4 regions of the Enterococcus sp. DIV0756 genome follow, and region 1 is predicted to be linked to each of the others. Evidence: riboswitches for the same ligand, from Rfam matches in the RefSeq annotation. Region 1 holds a riboswitch; each other region holds the start of a gene.
What was found. A riboswitch is a leader RNA that binds a small molecule or an ion and turns the genes downstream of it on or off. The one in region 1 is predicted to bind magnesium.
Positions count from the first base shown of each region.

Region 2: linked by a shared signal. The riboswitch ahead of IGI44_RS17410 (ABC transporter permease subunit) and the one ahead of IGI44_RS16875 (FtsW/RodA/SpoVE family cell cycle protein) in region 1 are both predicted to bind magnesium.
Region 3: linked by a shared signal. The riboswitch ahead of IGI44_RS02425 (GNAT family N-acetyltransferase) and the one ahead of IGI44_RS16875 (FtsW/RodA/SpoVE family cell cycle protein) in region 1 are both predicted to bind magnesium.
Region 4: linked by a shared signal. The riboswitch ahead of mgtA (magnesium-translocating P-type ATPase) and the one ahead of IGI44_RS16875 (FtsW/RodA/SpoVE family cell cycle protein) in region 1 are both predicted to bind magnesium.

Region 1 covers NZ_JBIOLF010000002.1:107,649-112,295, reverse strand. The annotation lists gene lepB (signal peptidase I) at 1-212, opposite strand, end outside; gene IGI44_RS16885 (pentapeptide repeat-containing protein) at 450-1,085, shown strand; gene IGI44_RS16880 (alpha/beta hydrolase) at 1,086-1,820, shown strand; M-box (ykoK) riboswitch at 2,063-2,231, shown strand; gene IGI44_RS16875 (FtsW/RodA/SpoVE family cell cycle protein) at 2,345-3,484, shown strand; gene IGI44_RS16870 (FtsW/RodA/SpoVE family cell cycle protein) at 3,465-4,604, shown strand; gene IGI44_RS16865 (phosphatase PAP2/LCP family protein) at 4,619-4,647, shown strand, end outside.
Region 2 covers NZ_JBIOLF010000002.1:209,681-214,327, reverse strand. The annotation lists gene IGI44_RS17420 (ABC transporter permease) at 1-436, shown strand, start outside; gene IGI44_RS17415 (ABC transporter ATP-binding protein) at 490-1,269, opposite strand; gene IGI44_RS17410 (ABC transporter permease subunit) at 1,350-3,107, opposite strand; M-box (ykoK) riboswitch at 3,169-3,338, opposite strand; gene IGI44_RS17405 (LysR family transcriptional regulator) at 3,642-4,529, shown strand; gene IGI44_RS17400 (LCP family protein) at 4,647-4,647, opposite strand, start outside.
Region 3 covers NZ_JBIOLF010000001.1:492,728-497,374, forward strand. The annotation lists gene IGI44_RS02415 (DUF975 family protein) at 1-64, shown strand, start outside; gene IGI44_RS02420 (helix-turn-helix domain-containing protein) at 105-1,571, opposite strand; M-box (ykoK) riboswitch at 2,006-2,175, shown strand; gene IGI44_RS02425 (GNAT family N-acetyltransferase) at 2,621-3,052, shown strand; gene mgtA (magnesium-translocating P-type ATPase) at 3,252-4,647, shown strand, end outside.
Region 4 covers NZ_JBIOLF010000001.1:1,821,590-1,826,236, reverse strand. The annotation lists gene guaC (GMP reductase) at 1-447, shown strand, start outside; gene IGI44_RS08860 (PLP-dependent aminotransferase family protein) at 641-2,062, shown strand; gene IGI44_RS08855 (nitroreductase family protein) at 2,063-2,806, shown strand; M-box (ykoK) riboswitch at 2,831-2,995, shown strand; gene mgtA (magnesium-translocating P-type ATPase) at 3,168-4,647, shown strand, end outside.

The DNA of each region.
Region 1 (4,647 bases):
TACAAATTTTGATTGTCAGGTTCTTTCGTAGTAATAATATCCTGTCGTTTTAGATTGGATATTTTAGATGTGATTAAACGTTGATTGTCGTGAAGCGTTGGATCCATCGAATGTCCTTCAACCTTTACTGGGGAGAAAACAAACATCCTTGCTAAAAATATTAAAGCTATGATAATGACTACGGGAAGCCATTCTTTGATTATTTTATTCATAGGGTCACCTCATTGCTAGATTTTATCATTCTTCAAAACAAAAAGCTCCTCTTAACCTCCAATTTGGTTAAAAGTTGATTAAGGGTAGAGAAATTTGAGTGATTATGGGAAACTTAGAATACGATATTTAAAAAAGAGCAGTATAGTTAAATACTTTAAAGATGTGCAAAATGACAGACACGTAATAACCGCTTAATTAAAAATGAACTACAATAACTCTGAACAAGGAGCAAGACAATGAAAAAGAATTATCCTGCACCACCGATTTTGCCGAAGATTTTTTCTGAGGATTTCTATTTAGAAGATGAGGCGACCATTGAAGATGTACATGGGATTGATGTTGATTATAGCTATTTAACCTGTGAAAATTTAGTACTGCGGCGTTCGATTTTAGAAAAAATCACGATGCAGCGGACTAAACTGTATCGTTTTGAAGCGAGCAATGTTGTCTTCAAAAATTGTGATTTTTCAAATCTGGAATGGATTGGCGGCAGCTTTCATCAAGTAATTTTTGAAAGCTGCAAACTGACCGGCTGTAATTTTGCGGAGAGCTATTTACGAGATTGTCAGTTTAAGGATTGTGTAATCAATTTTGGTTCATACAGTGCCACGAATTTGAAGAATGTGGCTTTCGAGAATTGTCAAATGACGGATAGTGAGTTCTTTGAGGTCACTTGGAAGCATTTATTTTTGACTAAGAATGATTTGGATAATAGTAACTGGATGCGGACAAAATTATCTGGCTTAGATTTTACCACCAATCAATTTCACAAAATTGCTTTTTCGATGGAACAATTAAAGGGATTAAAAGTCAATTCTTATCAAGCTATAACGATTGCGGCTGGACTAGGCCTGCAAATTGAGGAGGCATAAATGAAACGTGAACAAAAAAATATTCAAGGAATCCCGGTTGTCTGCTGGGGAGAACCAAGTGAGCAAGCAATCCTAGCTTTTCATGGCGACCAATCCCACAAAGAGGATACTGTTATCCAATTGTTAGCAGAAGCAGCCGAGGCAAATGGCTATCAGGTTTGGAGCTTCGATCTGCCAGAACATGGTGAACGAAAAGGGTCTAGTTATCCGTTAAATCCACAAAATGTCGTAGCCGATGCAACTAAAATTTTACTTGAGCTGGAGAAGCAAACAAAGAAACTTTCGTTATTTGGCTGCAGTATTGGCGCTTATTTTGGTATGTTGGCGTGTCAGAATAAACCAATTGAACAATGTCTATTCCTTTCTCCGATTGTTGACATGCAGCAATTAATTGAAAATATGCTGTTTTGGTCGGGATTGACGCCTATTGATCTGCAAAGGGATAAAATAATCGAAACACCAATCAAGACATTGGAGTGGAATTACTACAATTATGTTGTTAAACACCCGATTAATTGGACAGCTCCAACAAAAATTCTTTATGGCGGAAAAGATAACTTGACTTCGAGGACAACAATTGAAAAATTTTTAAAAGCATCCAATAGTTCAATGACAGTTTTTGAAGACGGGGAACATTTTTTCCATACACTAGAACAGTTGGAAGTTTATCAGGACTGGTTGGACAGAATATTTAAAGAAAAGGTTGTGCCAGAAGCGATCAGCTTTAAGAAATAAGAAGGAATTTCCGAAGAAGCAACTTCTGGAGCACCGTTTATTCGGAAAAAGGAACTGTGATAAGACCTTTATCGCAGTTCCTTTTTTATTGTTCCTCGGGTTAAATACCATAAAAAAATTATTATTTCTAGTGAATTTTTAGTAAAGTATTTTATAAGCGATTTTAAAGATAATCTGAAGTATGACGATTTTTTTTGCTATTTACGGATAAAAAAAGTAGTATTCTTTGTGAAAGTAAATATAAGTAAACTTGTTAGGTGAGGCTCCTAAACAAATATAGGCTATTGCGCAGAAACGTCGAAAGACGCCAATGTGTAAAATAGGAATTGTCGGATTAAGGCTTTTCATAAAATAGCTAAGAAGTAATTCTTTACGTTGTTTAGTGCTAAAACTCAGACGATGAGATTGATTGTGTGAGACACCAAACTTGTTAGTATTTTTTTGCTAACGTTTGGTGTTTTTTTAGGTTATTTACTGTGGACTCTCTCGTCTCAAACAATTACTTGATGAAGGGAGAGATATACATGCTAAAAAGAAAAAAGATCGATTGGCTATTGTTACTACCTTATTTGGGAGTTAGTCTAATCGGTCTTTTAATTGTTTTCAGTGCGAGTTCTTATCGCTTGATGGCAGAGGGTGAGAATCCGTTAACATTATTTAGTAAGCAAGCGATTTTTATGGGGCTGAGTTGGTTGCTTATTGCGTTCATTTTTCATGTAAAAAGTCATGTTTTGACAAAGGGAATACTAGCAAAAGGATTGCTAGCGATCGGATTAGTTAGTCTGCTACTGGCAAAAATAGCGGGCGTCAGCATCAATGGTGCACAGAGGTGGGTGTCTATATTAGGAATCCAATTCCAGCCTTCGGAAGTGACAAATGTGGCATTAATTCTTTATTTAGCTTACTTTTTCCGAATAAAACGGACAAGACATGAAATGCTGGTTCCCGGTGGACTTGTCTTGCTTAGTGGATTGTTGATTTTACTCCAACCAAAGGTCACAGGTGCGATCATTATCTGGGGGATCGCTTTGGTAATTATAACTACTGCGCAATTGCCCTATCAATTGTCAGTGATTCTCTTTTTAACGATTTTCCTAGGTATTGCTGTGATAGGAGGAATGATTCTTTTTTTAGGGAGTCATCATCTGTTGCCTGAACTATTCGCTCACACGTATGACCGTATTCGATTAGTTAGAGATCCATTTTTAGATCCCTATGGGAAAGGATTTCAAATGAGTAATTCCTACTACGCCCTTTATAATGGGGGATTTTTCGGACGAGGATTAGGAAATAGTATTACCAAAAAAGGCTACCTTCCAGTCGCCGAAACGGATTTCGTTTATTCGATTTTGGTTGAAGAATTAGGTGTAATTGTTGGATTACTCGTTTTAGCGTTACTTTTTCTGATTGCCCTTCGTTTATTTGTTCTGGCATCGAAGGAAGTAAATCAGCAAGTTAGTTTGATTTATTTCGGCGTGGGAAGTTTACTTTTGCTCCAAACGAGTATCAATATTTCGAGTATTTTGGGTTTGATACCCATGACAGGTGTTCCTTTGCCTTTTATTAGTTATGGTGGAACCAGCTACTTGATTCTTTCTGCCGCTCTGGGTATCTGTTTAAAACTATCTTCGGAGGTCCGAACGCATGATGAAACGATTGAGTAACGAATTTAATTATTCTCTCTTTTTACCGCTTTTCTTATTCTACTTAATTAGTATCGGCGTTCAATCATTAGCAGCTGGACTTGATGGTGTCGATGTGAAAAGTGTGGTGGTCAAACAGATTCTTTTTTGTCTGCTTTCATTAGCTGCGATGGGAATAGTGAGTCGAATAAAAACGGCTTATCTATTAAAATATGCGCCACATTTTTATGTTCTTTCACTGGGATTGATGGCTCTTTTGTATTGGTTTCATGACCCGGCTATGTTTGCAGTGACAAATACGAGACGGTGGCTACGAATCGGAGGGTTTTCTTTTCAGCCTTCAGAATTAATGAAGCTTAGTTTTATTCTCTTCATGGTTCGACTAACCTTAATCGACGAAATGGCACATACACAACAAAGCTTAAGGAATGATCTGCGCTATATTGGGAAAATTTTATTATATAGTTTACCAACGTTTTTACTAATGTTCATGCAACGTGATTTTGGTACAAGTTTAGTGTTTATCGCTATCTTAGGTGCGCTATTTGTTATTTCTGGTGTCCATTGGAAAATTCTTCTCTCAATCACTGGAGCAGTTACCGCTTTAGGAAGTACATTATTAGTTTTGGTGTTTAGTGAATGGGGGAATAAGCTGCTTTATTGGCTACATTTTAAAACCTATCAATTAGATCGAGTTCGAGCGTGGGTCGATCCCTTTCAGTATCGAGATTCCATTGCGTATCAACAAGTACAAAGTCTTTATGCGATCGGTTCAGGCGGATTAGTCGGACGTGGTGCAGGACAAAGCTCTGTTTATGTACCTGTTCGTGAATCGGACATGATTTTTACAGTCATTGGGGAAGGGTTCGGATTTATCGGTGGAACAATGGTTATTTTTCTATATTTCTATTTATTTTATCAAATCCTTTCCGCGGCAATCAAAACCAACAATAAAGCCAATTTATATATTGCTGCGGCATTTGTTTTTAGTCTACTGTTCCAAGTTTTTGAAAATATCGGTGCAGCGATTGGTATTTTGCCACTAACTGGTATCCCATTGCCAATCTTGAGTCAAGGGGGAACTTCCTTAATTGTTCTAGGTATCGGTTTTGGAATCATGATGGGGTTTAAGAAAAATTGAATGGAGAAACAAATATGAATATGCGAAAGACCTTTCTTCTAAG
Region 2 (4,647 bases), 100 kb from region 1:
TTTTGATCAGAATCGTAATACGATCTTCGTTGTGAATCTTTTCAGTTACGTGTTTGTAGCGATGATTTCCTTGATCGCCATCGCCAATGTCTTCACAACGATTTCTACGAATATTAAACTCCGGCGGCGAGAACTTGCAATGTTGCGTTCTGTGGGTATGGCAGATAAGGATTTTAATAAAATGATGATCTTTGAGTGTTTCTTTTATGGGTCTCGCTCGCTGTTATTAGGCATTCCAACTGCAGGAATGATTTCTTGGCTAATCTATAGAGCAATGGTTAAGGGAGGAGCAGAGATCAGTTATCATTTCCCTTGGAGAAGCATTTTGATCAGTGTAACGGGTGTATTTTTGATTGTGTCACTCACTATGCTTTATGCAATAGATAAGATTAAGAAGGAAAATATTATTGAAGCGTTGCGTGATGAGCTGTCGTGAGTATCTTCATAAAAAAATAGACACCCGTGCAAATTTGCGCGGATGTCTATTTTTTATACTTGCATGCGACGGATCATTTCTTTTGTAATGCGATCCACAATGTTAATGATTGTTTTAGGGGAGCGTTCGCTTCTTGGAACATCGATTCGATAAATTTTCGCTACACGTCCAGGATTGGAGTCCATCAAAACGACACGGTCGGATAGTTGAACGGCTTGTTGGACATCGTGAGTGATCATGACGATTGATTTGGTAGCAATTTGATTGTTCAACCAAATGTCTAATAAATCGTTGGACAGTTGACTAGCTGTTACGATATCTAAAGCTGAAAAAGGTTCGTCTAATAACAACAAGCTAGGTTCAATCGCTAAGGCACGGGCAAACCCGACACGCTGCTTCATCCCACCAGATAGTTCTCTAGGATAGGCCTTTTCAAATCCTGTTAAGCCGATCATTTCGATGAGATTATTGACTCTTTTTTTGATTTGTTCACGAGAAAGCCCTACACGATTTTCCAGACCAAAGCTGATATTTTTTTCTACCGTTAGCCAAGGAAAAAGAGCGAAGTGTTGAAAAACCATACTAATGTTGGCATCTGGTTCAGTGATCGTTTTATTCTCAAACGTAATTTCTCCTGTGGTTGGTCGAAGAAGTCCGGCAATACTTCTTAATAGAGTCGATTTTCCTGTTCCAGACTGACCGATAATGCTCAAAAATTCATTTGTTTTAACTGTTAAGTCGATATTTTCAAGTACTTTCAAATGGTCTTTATGCCCTTCAATTTCAAATTCCTTGCAGACTGCTTTTACGTTTAATAATTCTGTGTTTTCCATTGTCTATTTTTGCATAATCGAACGAGTCGATCATACTTCTCCTTTCGTTTGCATGCTAAAAAAATAATGGGGTAAAACTACTAATAGTGAAATTTTTCTTTAGCTACTCGATATAGCGGTTGCCAAATAAAAGCGATACAAAGTCCTACCATAAAGCACATCGCTAATGTACCCAAAGCGGATTTATCTTTTATTCCATCATTCACTGAAATATATTGACCTAAGCCTGTGACATTGATTGTTTGTTTACCCCATTGAATACTTTCAGCGGCAATGTCTGCATTCCAAGCTGCACCAGCAGCATTAATAATCGCTGTAATTAGATAAGGCAGAATCGAAGGAATTAGGTATTTGGTCCACCATTGCCATTTAGACAGTTTAAATAGTTTCGTCACGTCTCGTATGTCATCAGGAATTGCTAAATAACCGGCGATTACATTAAAGAAGTAATACCATTGACACCCAACCATAATAAGCGGCAGAATCCACCATTGTAACTTGTTAAAACCCATACCAATAACAAGAACGACAAAGGGTGTATAAACATTCGAAGGAATTGAGCCCAAAATTTGACCGATGGGTTGAACAATATTTAACCGGCGATTATCACTAGCGACCCAAATGGCTAAGGGTGTAAAGATGACTCCGGCAACAATCATTGCCAATGTCACTCTTAAAGTGGTATAGAGCGTTAATCTAGGAATCATGCTGAAATCTTGATGAGGTAAGAAATGATAGAGCTTGATCGAACAAATGATTACCACAAACGCTAGACTGACATACCATAAGGTTTTAAAAAAATTCCGTAATTTCGACACTAATCGATACAGATGATCCAATTTTAAGAAATACCAAATTTTTGGTATATCGTAGATCCAAAATCTGCTGAAACTTGCAAAACCCTTTGAAAACTGTTTCGTTAATGATGCATTTTTTAACAGTTGATAAACGATTGATTTTGGCGGTGTTGTACTTTCAACGTCTGTCTCATATTTGAAGTAATAAGTTGCCCGAACCAGCGGTTGAAATACTAAGAAATTTAGGATTACCACATTCAGTAGCAACGCTAGAACAGCCCACAAACAAGCCTTGAAGTCGGCACGGTTCAATGCCACTTGAATATATGAACCAATTCCCGGTAAAAAAAGAGTCGTATCCTTTGGTAGAGCTACAGAAGCTTGTTCACTAGCTACTAATGCAAACCAAGCCGCCGTTTGAGAAATAATCACATTCCAAAGCAAACCCGGGATCGCATATACAAATTCAAGCCGCCAAAATTTTTCCCAAGGGTTGTATTTGAATTGCTCAGTAACATTGGACAGATCCGAAGGGATAACTTCCATGATTTGGTAGAGTGTCAACATAATGTTCCATGCTTGACCAGTAAAAATTGCGAAGATGGCAACACATTCAGCACCCAACACATTTCCTGGGAATAACCCCAGCAGCCAAGCAGTTGTAAAAGTTAGAAAGCCTAATAAAGGCACGGATTCAAGAAAATTAACTAACGGTAGAATAATTCTTCTGGCAGTCTTATATTTCACTGCTAAAAGTCCAAAAACAAAGGAAAATAAGAAAGACCAAACCATTCCGACAATCATTCGAAACATCGTTCGAATGGAAAAATAACCAAGATTTGTGACGGATAAAAAGTCCTTATGTTTATTCACCGTCGATAAAAATTCTTCCGAGGGTAACGTTTGAAGCGGGCGGTTCATTTTCATCAGCGAGAAAATCAGTATGAAAGCAAAAAGAGCTAAGATAAATAGGAAGGTGATATTTCCGATAATTCTTGTAAGCTGATTGTTTTGCTTTGATGAAGCGTTGAAAACTTTCAATGTAAAAAACCTCCTAAATAATCATATTAAGGAGGTCACCGAATAAATAGACAAGTTTATAAGGAAATCACGTTAATTGAGCTTTGGCTTTCTGAGACGTAAGAAAAGGATCTTCTAGTTATCTTGGGAAAGCCTTAATTCGACAATCCCTGCTTTACTCGTTACTGTCTCTCGACATTTCCGAGCGATAACCTGTGTTCTTCAGAGTAACCTCACCTAATATGATTATATTTTATTGTGCAAACTCATCATACTCGTGAAGGATGATAAATCAATTGTTACTCAGACAACAATCACTATATGAAAGACTGTAGTCCTTACTAATAAAGCTTTTTATTATCATTACGCTTTTTATAGAAATGCTTTCCAATTTATTAAGAGAGGCCTCCGTCTATTTTTGTTTGGTGCTAAGAGCCTCAAAATAGTTAACCACTGTTAAAGAATACTTGTTATTTAATGTTTTTCCTTGCCTAATAGTCGTTTAAAAGAGCAAAATTAGGTTGGCCTAAAATTTACTGTTGGGATGTGAAAGAAATGTCGATTGAGAAATTAGAGTACTTCTACGTCATTGCAAAATACAATAGCCTCTCAAAAGCTTCGAAAGAGTTGTTTATTGGAATCTCTTCTCTGAGCTCAGCCCTTAAAAGCCTGGAAAACGAGCTAGGCTATGATTTATTTACGCGTCACGGAAAGAAACTAGTTTTGAGTGAAGAAGGACAGAGGATTCTCCCTTTTGTGAAGCGAATCATTGAGGAAGCAAAAAAAATCCATTTCCCTCTTTATCAAATGATTGATCGTCCTTCTTTTAGGGTGGGGATTAGCGAATCAGTTTTAATATTTGAAGCAGGAGAGTGTGGGTGCTGCAATGACAGCTATACGATCAACTATGTCAATGACGCTCCTTTAGAGTTACTGAAGCAACTTAAGCATAAGGAAATTGACTTAGTAATAACTAGTTGCCTGATGGATGATCCACAATTTGAGCGCTGTTCACTAATTCGTTCGAAAATGTTACTGGCGGCTAATCAATCACTGGTAACGAATGAATTGAGACAGGCGGCAGCAGAGGATCTAGAAAAATTTCCTTTTATCATTTTGACCGATCATGTGGGGCATCAACAGTTAACTCAAAGGACAGCTGAATATTTTAATATTGATCCTGAATACCTTTATTGCCATGATAGTTTAGGGATTCATAAATGGTTGAATGAGAAAAAGGCAATTTTTGTGATTCATGCAATAGAAAAGGAACTTCTGGCAAATGAATCGATTGGCTTTCTTACGTTGCCTAGTGCGTTAAGCTTGGATTATTATTTATACAAAAATAAGAACAGCCAACAGGTTTTTGATATTGAGGAAGTAGAAAATGATTTAAAGCGAACATTCAAAGAAATTGAACTCAAAGGAAATGGTATCCGTTAAGAAAAATCTATTTAAGTAGATCAAAAATCAGCGTAAGCAAGTGCAATTAACACTTACTTACGCTGATTTTTTTGTTCAAAATAGAACGTTCATTTCGTTTGGTAAATCATTTTCTGCT
Region 3 (4,647 bases), on a different contig from region 1:
GGTGGCACCGTATATATCTGCTACGAAAGCTGCGTTCTATGAAGATTTGCAAAAGAATATCTAAAAAAAGGCTGGACTCATAAAAAATGAGTTCAGCTTTTTTTTTAGACAAATCTTTTATTATTTTGAATCGTCAGTAAACGTGGTAAAAGATCGGATTGGTAATCGGCATTCAAAATATTGATCAAATAATAATCATTGGTATTGGCAGGCAGCAATTCTTTGAAGGTAGTAATAAAAAGATCAATCGGCTCATCGGCTTGCGGTTGAAACACAATATCGATGAAGCTGAGATTACTCAAGAATTTGACGACCTGTTGCAGATAAAGGTAGTTTGGGATCGCTACTATGCCTACCTGAACCTTTTCGTCGGTCACGGTAAAGTGGGGCAAAAGACTTAAACATAAGGTTTTTGAAATAGACGCATCAACCGTGGCTAACCATTCCAATTGCTTGCGTCGGCTTAATTTGCGAACTGTTTTGCGGATTGCCGGGTAAAGCTGTGTATACAGTTCAGACTGAAGAAATTGCTCCTTATTGCCAGTCTCAAAAAGTAAAGGAATTTCATTTTTCTGGATCGAATAGTTCAAGAATGTTCGGGCGATATTATCTAGTAACAGTTTTTCTTCCTGTTCGTTTAACGTGTCTTGGAGCAGTTCTTTTGAGCAATAACGATGAAAGGCATCAATGGCTAAACACAATGGATCGCGTTCTTCGATATTTTTGGCGTAATAGAGCATTAAAGGGTTTAGAATCTGACCATCGTTTTTGACGCAATACGGATAATAATAAAATAAATAATTCAAAAATTCGATATTTCGTCGTATTTGGATACGCGAATCCAAGAGGCCGGAAAAATAGTGTTCTAACAGCGGCTTTGTCTGAGAGAACAACAGGTCTTCAAAGGGGGCCTCGCCCAAGTAATTTTTTTGCTCATTTCGCAACCGATTGACACAAAGCATCAAACGGGCTAATTTTGGATGAAGGTGCGAAGGCAGTAATGAATGTATCTCATTCAACAAGGCCTCTTCCTTTTCAAAAGAAAGTGGGCTGAAGTTGATATCTTCTCCCAATGAGGCTGCCCATAATGTTTTGATGTAGACTAAGCGAATAACCGCTTCACGGCCTGTCAGTTCCATTTTAGAAAAATTGATCCGAATATTGCACTTCGCGAGATGATCCATTAGGGGATGTAAGCGCCGTAAAATCGTTGATTCACTCACAAAAATTTCTTTACTAAAATCCTTCAAATTTTTCTCGGGATAGAACAAAGAGGTCAATAAAAAACGATAAGGAATGGAATTTTTTACCTGCTCAATTAAGAAGGTATTGGACCTGCTTGAGTCGCTCTCCCAATAGACTTTTGAAGGTTCAATCAATAGCGGTGCTTCATTTAATTTTCTTAATGAGTCATCTAGCTCTTGAAGCATCTGAAGAAATGGCGGATAGCTGGAGTTGAATTTTTGACTAAGTGTATGTACGGAGTATTCACCCGCAGGATAATCCTCCATTTGTTTAAAAAAATGCACTTTTTTTCGTTGCTGATTCGTCATAAAAAGATCTCTGTACATAAAAGCCACTCCTTTCTATTGAATTTCTTAAAAGTTGAAGATAGCAGTAAAAAATTATCATGGGTGTTTAAATATAAGTTAAATTAATTTTAGCATGGATGAAACTTCGTCTTTATTTTAGAAAGATTCGAATGATTTGAATATTCGGAAAATCTGACTGTTAAGATACAATGAACTGCTTTTCTTTAAAAATAATCTTTTTTTCTTGGGAACGGAGGGCGTTTTATCTTTAATGTTCGTTTTTTTCAAAAAAATGAAATGTTGTAAAATTTTTGGAATCACTAATTATTCTAGAATGAATGGAAATAATTAGTTCCCTGTAATTATTAGATAAAATACGGGTTTTATAAAAAACTAAAGTTATTTTTAACAACTTTTTATAGAACCTATTGACAATGTTCGTTTATTTTGTTAGATTTTGAAAAGAAAAATAGAATATGATTTGTTAGGTGAGGCTCCTATGCAAACATAGGCTACTGCCCAAAAATGTCGAGAGACGCCAATGGGTAGAACAGGAATTGTCGAATACAAGGCTTTTCTTAAGGTAGCTAAGATGTTTGTCTTTACGTTGTATAGTGCCAAAACTCAACGACTAGATCGACAAGAGTATTTGTCTTTTATTTAAGATGGATTTTTTACGGCCTTTCGCTGAGTTTTTTAAAGCGAAAGGCCTTTTTTTGCGAGTCCAACTTTTTGCAGTTGCCAGTTTTACTTTCTACTTTAGTAGATTAGTAAAATGGTATGCGTACGAAAATCTGTTGAATTTTTACGTTAGAAAAAATCCATACTGTGATTATGAGCTAGCTTTATAAGCATAAGTAGTTGTTTAGCACGATTAATTCCTAAATAGGAGCTAGCTGCCAACAGTTTCTGCTAAAAAAGTTCAGTCGTAGTTTTGATCTTATACGTGAGAAATGAATTCCTCAACAGTTGCTAATCATCAACAACCATCTATTTTATTTTTCAATCAAAAACAAAGGAGGAATCATCATGGTAAAACAGTGTTTATGTTAGTGAGATGGAACAGTCTATTTTATCGGGAAGCATTGATGCTTCGGAATCGAGTGTTGAAGGAAAGCGCGGGAAAACCGTATTTATTTGAAGCACCGATTGAAGAAAAGCAGGATATTCATTTGGTCGTGCGATATGGAGAGGAAGTAGTAGGAACGTTGTTGCTGCATCCTGTAACATCCTCATTCGTTCAGATTAAACAAGTTGCAATTGACCCGCTAGCGCAGGGCAAACACTTGGGGAAAAAAATGATGATCTATGCGGAGGAAATCGCTCATCGATGCGGCTTTTCGACTATTTTTTTGACAGGCAGGAAACAAGCTTGGGGCTTTTATGACAAGCTGGCTTATCAAGAATTGCCTTACGAATATCAAGAAGACCAATTGATTTTGAAAGTGTTTAAGAAAGACATTCGACAACCCTTGAGTCGAATAAATACAAAGGAGATGAAAACAAATGGACGACAGTAGTTCGCGAAGATCGGGTTTATGGATAAATGAAGAATGGAGCATCGGCAAATTATTCTTGTCTATTTGTTTTTAGCTCCTTCTTCTCTCCGTGAGCCCACATTAGGAGGCAATAAAAATGAAAACATTCGGAAACATTCTTATCTATCTGATGATTGGGATAGGATTATGGCGAATTTTTTTTGGAGAGAAGGTAAGAACAGTGGAAAAAGTAACTAAGAATACTCAAAAAGTAAATTATGATCTGTTTGCTAGAAAAACAGCAGAACATGTTTTTGAAACATTTCATACATCAAAAAAAGGCTTATCGGAAGAACAAGCCGATATTGCCAGAGAACAATATGGAGACAATACAATCTCATATGGCAAAAAGACGCCATTCATTTTGGAAGTGCTAAAAGCATACATTACACCATTTACATTGGTACTGATCGGCTTAGGGTTAACGTCATTTACAACGGATGTAGTAATCGCTGCTCCAGCAGACCGGGATTATTTTGGCAGTGCAATTATTTTTACGATGGTCATGATTAGCGGAACGATGACATTGATCCAATCGGTTCGTTCAAATCAAGCCGCTGAAAAATTAAAATCTTTAGTGAAAGTCACAGCGACGGTGCGACGAAAAAATCAATTCCTTGAGCTTCCGATTGAGGAAATCGTCTGTGGTGATGTGGTAAAACTTTCTGCTGGGGATATGATTCCAGCGGATGTCCGTTTAACGGTCACAAAGGATTTATTTGTTTCTCAATCGGCTTTGACTGGAGAAAGCTATCCGGTTGAAAAAAAAGCAGAGAGCAATGTTGTCACACAAGATTCTGAGACTAGCTATGAAAACATGGTCTTCATGGGAAGCAATGTCATTAGCGGAAGCGCGGAAGGGGTCGTGATCGCAACTGGAAATCGCACGCTTTTTGGCGATGTAGCAAAATCCTTGAGTACCAAGCCCGATTTGACGAATTTTGAAGTGGGAATCAAGAAGACTTCGTATATCTTCATCAAATTTATGGCGCTAATGGCACCTACAGTCATTGTAATCAATGGCTTGACCAAAGGCGATTGGATGGAAGCCTTCTTGTTCGGCTTATCGGTTGCTGTAGGATTGACACCTGAAATGCTGCCAATGATTGTTACTACAAATTTAGTCAAAGGCGCATCGGGAATGGCTAAAAAAGGCACTGTTATTAAAAATATCAATTCGATTCAAAATTTTGGTGCCGTTGATGTGCTTTGTACCGATAAAACAGGGACATTGACTCAAGATAAAATTATTTTGGAGTACCATTTAGATTGTGACGGCACAGAAGATCCACGCGTGTTACGTCATGCCTACTTAAATAGCTATTATCAAACTGGTTTGAAAAATTTAATGGATGTCGCCATTATTGACGCCGCACAAAATGAGTTGGATACAAGTACCATCAATTATCAAAAGGTTGATGAGATTCCCTTTGATTTTGACCGTCGCAGGATGAGTGTTGTTGTCGCGGATAATGATGGCAAAACCCAAATGATCACCAAAGGCGCGATTGAAGAGATGCTGCGAATCTCCAGCTTCGTCGATTTTAAAGGAAAGGTCACACCATTAACGGAAGAGG
Region 4 (4,647 bases), on a different contig from region 1:
ATCAAAACTGGTTTTGGAACCGGTGGCTGGCAGTTGGCGGCATTAAGTTGGTGTGCTAAAGCAGCGCGTAAACCAATTATTGCCGACGGTGGAATTCGAACGCATGGCGATGTAGCAAAATCGATTCGTTTCGGTGCAACAATGGTGATGATTGGTTCATTGTTTGCTGGTCATGAGGAATCTCCTGGCGAAACGAAAGTAGAAGATGGTGTTGTTTACAAAGAATACTTTGGTAGTGCTTCAGAGTTTCAAAAAGGGGAGAAGAAAAATGTTGAAGGTAAGAAAATTTGGATCCCTTATAAAGGTTCTTTAAAAGACACTTTAGTTGAGATGCAACAAGACTTACAATCATCCATTTCTTACGCTGGCGGAAATGATCTAGAAGCTTTGCAGAAGGTAGATTATGTGGTTGTGAAGAACTCAATTTTCAACGGTGATACGATTTAACTATTTTTAGAAAACTTTTAAAAGATTATCCTGTTTTTTGAAACTAAACAAATTAATTCAAAATGAACGATTACAATAGTAGGTAATCGTTCATTTTTTTTGTTCGCTCGAATGATATGTTTTTAAAGATCGATTGACAGTGGTGGATGATTGGGTTAGTTTTAAGTCATCCAATGGTAAGTGAGGAAAGATTATGTGGCAATTAGCAAATACAAAATCCACACCAATTTATCAACAAATTATCGAACAGATTATTTCCTATATTCAAGATGGTACGTTGCAGCCAGGAGATAAATTACCCGCGGAACGAAAATTAGCAGAATATTATCAAGTGAATCGTTCCACCGTGGTTCATGCATTAGAAGAACTAGTCAGTTTGGGCTGGGTCATTCGTAGGCAAGGCAGCGGCACCCTCGTCAATGAGGGGAACTGGGGGCGAAGTACCCATCCACGAGTAGATTGGCGTAGTTTATTTACTCAAGAAACCCATCCTAAAGAACCCTTTTTGGAAAGGGCTCAGCGGTTATTGAAGGAGCCAGATATCATCGATCTATATTCTGGAGAACTACCACTAAGTATGATCCCCGACTTCCGTTTTCCATCTTATACATGGGAAGAATTATTGTTAGAAGAAAAAAAGCAAAGTTCGTTAGGGTACCGCCCTTTACAACAAGTTATTTGTAAACGAATCAAATTAGAACAAAAAATTGACGTTTCGTCCGATCAAGTACTAATCACCTCTGGTGGTCAGCAGGCCATGTTTTTATTATTACAAGTGATGTTGCAAAGTGGTGATAGTGTTGCAATTGAAGATCCTTCATTTTTGTATTCATTACCAATTTTTGCCAGTGCTGGAGTACGGTTGTACGGTGTTGAAATGGACAAAGAGGGAATGAGAATTGATAAATTAGAGCAATTGATTTTGACAAAAAAAATTAAGTTAATCATTCTGAATCCAACTTTTCAAAATCCTACTGGAACGACGATGTCAGAAAGACGCAGAAATGAATTAATCGAACTCAGTCTCAAATACCAGCTGCCGATCGTAGAAGATGAAGTGTTTAGCGAAATGAATTTCAAAAAAATTCCACCATCTTTAAAAGAACTTGCACCACACCAGGTGATTCACCTAGGTTCCCTTTCAAAAATATTTGGTTCTTCGATCAAGATTGGATGGATTGTCGCAGATCAGAAGCTAATTCAACGCTTATCTGATGCTAAACAAATGATGGATTTCTCAATCAGCATTTTTCCTCAAGTAATCGCACATACGGCATTAACAGATCCATTATTTGAACAAAATCAGGCAGAATTAGTTGTTGCTTTAAAGCAGAAAGCCCAGGCTTTTATTGATCAGTCAAAAATTATCGCGGGTGATTGGAGTATTTCAAAGATTGAAGGCGGCATATATGTATATCTGACATGGCGACACCAACATTTAACGCGAAAAGATTGGGAGATTTTTTTACAGGAAAAATTATTGATCGCGCCCTCATTTCTTTTTAGTAATGATACAATGTCAATGAGAGTAAATTATACTCGCATGTCTAAAAAGACGAGACAAGAGTTTTTTATCAAATTGCAAGCAATCTCAAAGGAATTAAGGAGGAGTTAGATGGAAGCGCTAGAAGTAATGAATCAACATCGGACGTATCGGAACTTTGATGAAACGTATCAATTATCAGAAGAGGAGCTGCAAAAAATTTTACAAGCTAGCCGGCAAGCTCCAAGCTGGATGAACGGCCAAATGTACAGCATTATTGTTGTTAAGGATCGGGGGATTCGTGAACAACTAGTAGCAATGAATCCTGGAAACCCTCATGTACTGAATAGTTCCGTTTTTCTAGTATTTGTAGCAGATTTGAAACGAACACAAAAAGTTGCTGAACACTATGGGGTTGAGTATCGAATCAATGAAGGATTTGACCCAGTAATCACGGCTGTCACCGATGCAGCTTTAGCATTAGAAAATGCCGTGATCGCGACTGAGGCATTAGGTTTAGGCTCTGTAGTTGTTGGGACAATTCGCAAAGATATTGCTGAGGTCAGCGAATTATTAAAGCTGCCTGATTATGTATTGCCAGTTGCTGGTTTGAGTATTGGAAAGCCGAATGTGGAAATGCAGGTAAAACCTAGATTACCAGAACAAGCCGTCATCCATTATGATACCTATAAAGATTACGATTATTCTTTAATTGAAACGTATGATGAGACCATGGAGAAATTTGCTGAAGCTCGGGAAACAAAGCTATGGAGTAAAAAGTTTGCCGACTATTTTAGTAACACTCCGAATAAAAAGGTGGATGAGTTTCTGAAAATTAACAAATTTTTCGGTGTTAAGTTTGACACTGATAGGTAAGTACCTTATAGTAAGGATGAAAATTAAATTAATTGTTAGGTGAGGCTCCTATATGGACACAGGCTACTGCCCAAAAATGTCGAGAGACGCCAATGGGTATAACAGGGATCATCGTGAAGGTGATTCATAATGTAGCTGACAAATCTGTCTACGCCCTATAGTGCTAAAGCTCGACGATGAACATGAATGAAACTTTTGCGCGTGCTCATTTTCGAGTGCGCGCTTTATTTGTGTGTCCAAGTCAGTGTCTATTAGTTAAATGGAAAGGATGTGAGGGAGATGGATCATGACGATAGTCGACCGAAAAGTAACTACTCGAGGGCGACTGAGGTTGGCCTGAATTTTAGGAGGAACCATTATGATGAACAAAAAAAACCTTCTTGCTCGCAAAGTCAACAAGGATCAAGAATTGAAAAAATTAGCGATTCTGTCTGATCGCGATCTTTTTCTTAATCTGCGAACTTCTTTACAAGGATTATCTGAAGAGGATGCGCAAAGCCGTTTGGAAGAGTACGGTCCAAACGAAGTTTCGGCGCAAAAACCAACGCCAGGATTTTTATTATTTTTACAAGCATTTAACGATCCTTTCGTTTATGTCTTGGCCGCATTAGCAATTGTTTCCTTATTAACAAACGATATAGAAGCAGCTGTGGTTATGTCGATTATGATTTTGGCAAGTGTTTTAATAACTTTTATTCAAGAATATCGTTCGCAAAAGGCGAGCATTGAATTAAAAGAAATGATTGAGAATACTGCTGCCATCACACGTAATGGAGAGACAAAAGAAATTCCGATGGATGAAGTAGTACCAGGTGACATTTTAACGTTAGCAACCGGCGATATGATTCCGGCGGATGCCGTTTTGATTTGGACAAAAGATCTTTTTGTCAACCAATCATCGCTAACAGGAGAATCGATGCCTGTTGAAAAATATCTCGCAAAAGACAAAGATTTAACAGAGGAAACAACGGCTTTGGATTTAACCAATTTGGTATTTATGGGAACCGATGTTTTAAGCGGTCAAGGAAAAGCAATTATTTTAAAAACCGGTCAACAAACATTTTTCGGTGATATTGCCAAAAATGCGACGTCAAAACGTGGAAAAACTTCTTTTGACATAGGCTTAACTAAAGTAAGCAAAATGTTACTGAGGATGGTAATGATTTTATTTCCGTTAGTGTTCTTGATCAACGGACTAACGAAAGGGGATTGGAGTAGCGCCTTTTTCTTTGCAATTGCTGTAGCTGTTGGACTTACACCAGAAATGTTGCCGATGATTGTGAGCTCTAACTTAGCTAAAGGAGCCTTAACGTTATCGAAACACAAAGTCATTGTGAAAGAATTAGCCTCAATCCAAAATTTAGGCAGCATGGATGTTTTATGTACAGATAAAACTGGGACGATTACGGAGGATCGGGTAGTTTTAGTTCAACATCTCGACCCATTAGGAAATGAAAATGAACAAGTGCTAGATCTAGCATTTATGAATTCTACGTATCAAACGGGTTGGAAAAATTTGATGGATATTGCCGTTATTAATTATTTTGAAGAACAAGATCGTCACCTGCCTTATCAAATAGTTCAAAAAATTGATGAAATACCTTTTGATTTTTCTCGCCGGCGCTTGACAGTGGTGATGAAAACAGATGATCATCAATTGATGATCACTAAGGGTGCGGTTGAAGAAATGGCAGCAATTTGTAAGTATGTTGAGATTAACGGGGAAATTTTAGAATTAACTTCGGAAATTCGACAAAAGCTGCAAGCTGTGAATGAAAAAATGAATCGTCAAGGCATGCGGGTTATTACCGTAGCTGTTCGACGAGATGCTCATGATGAAG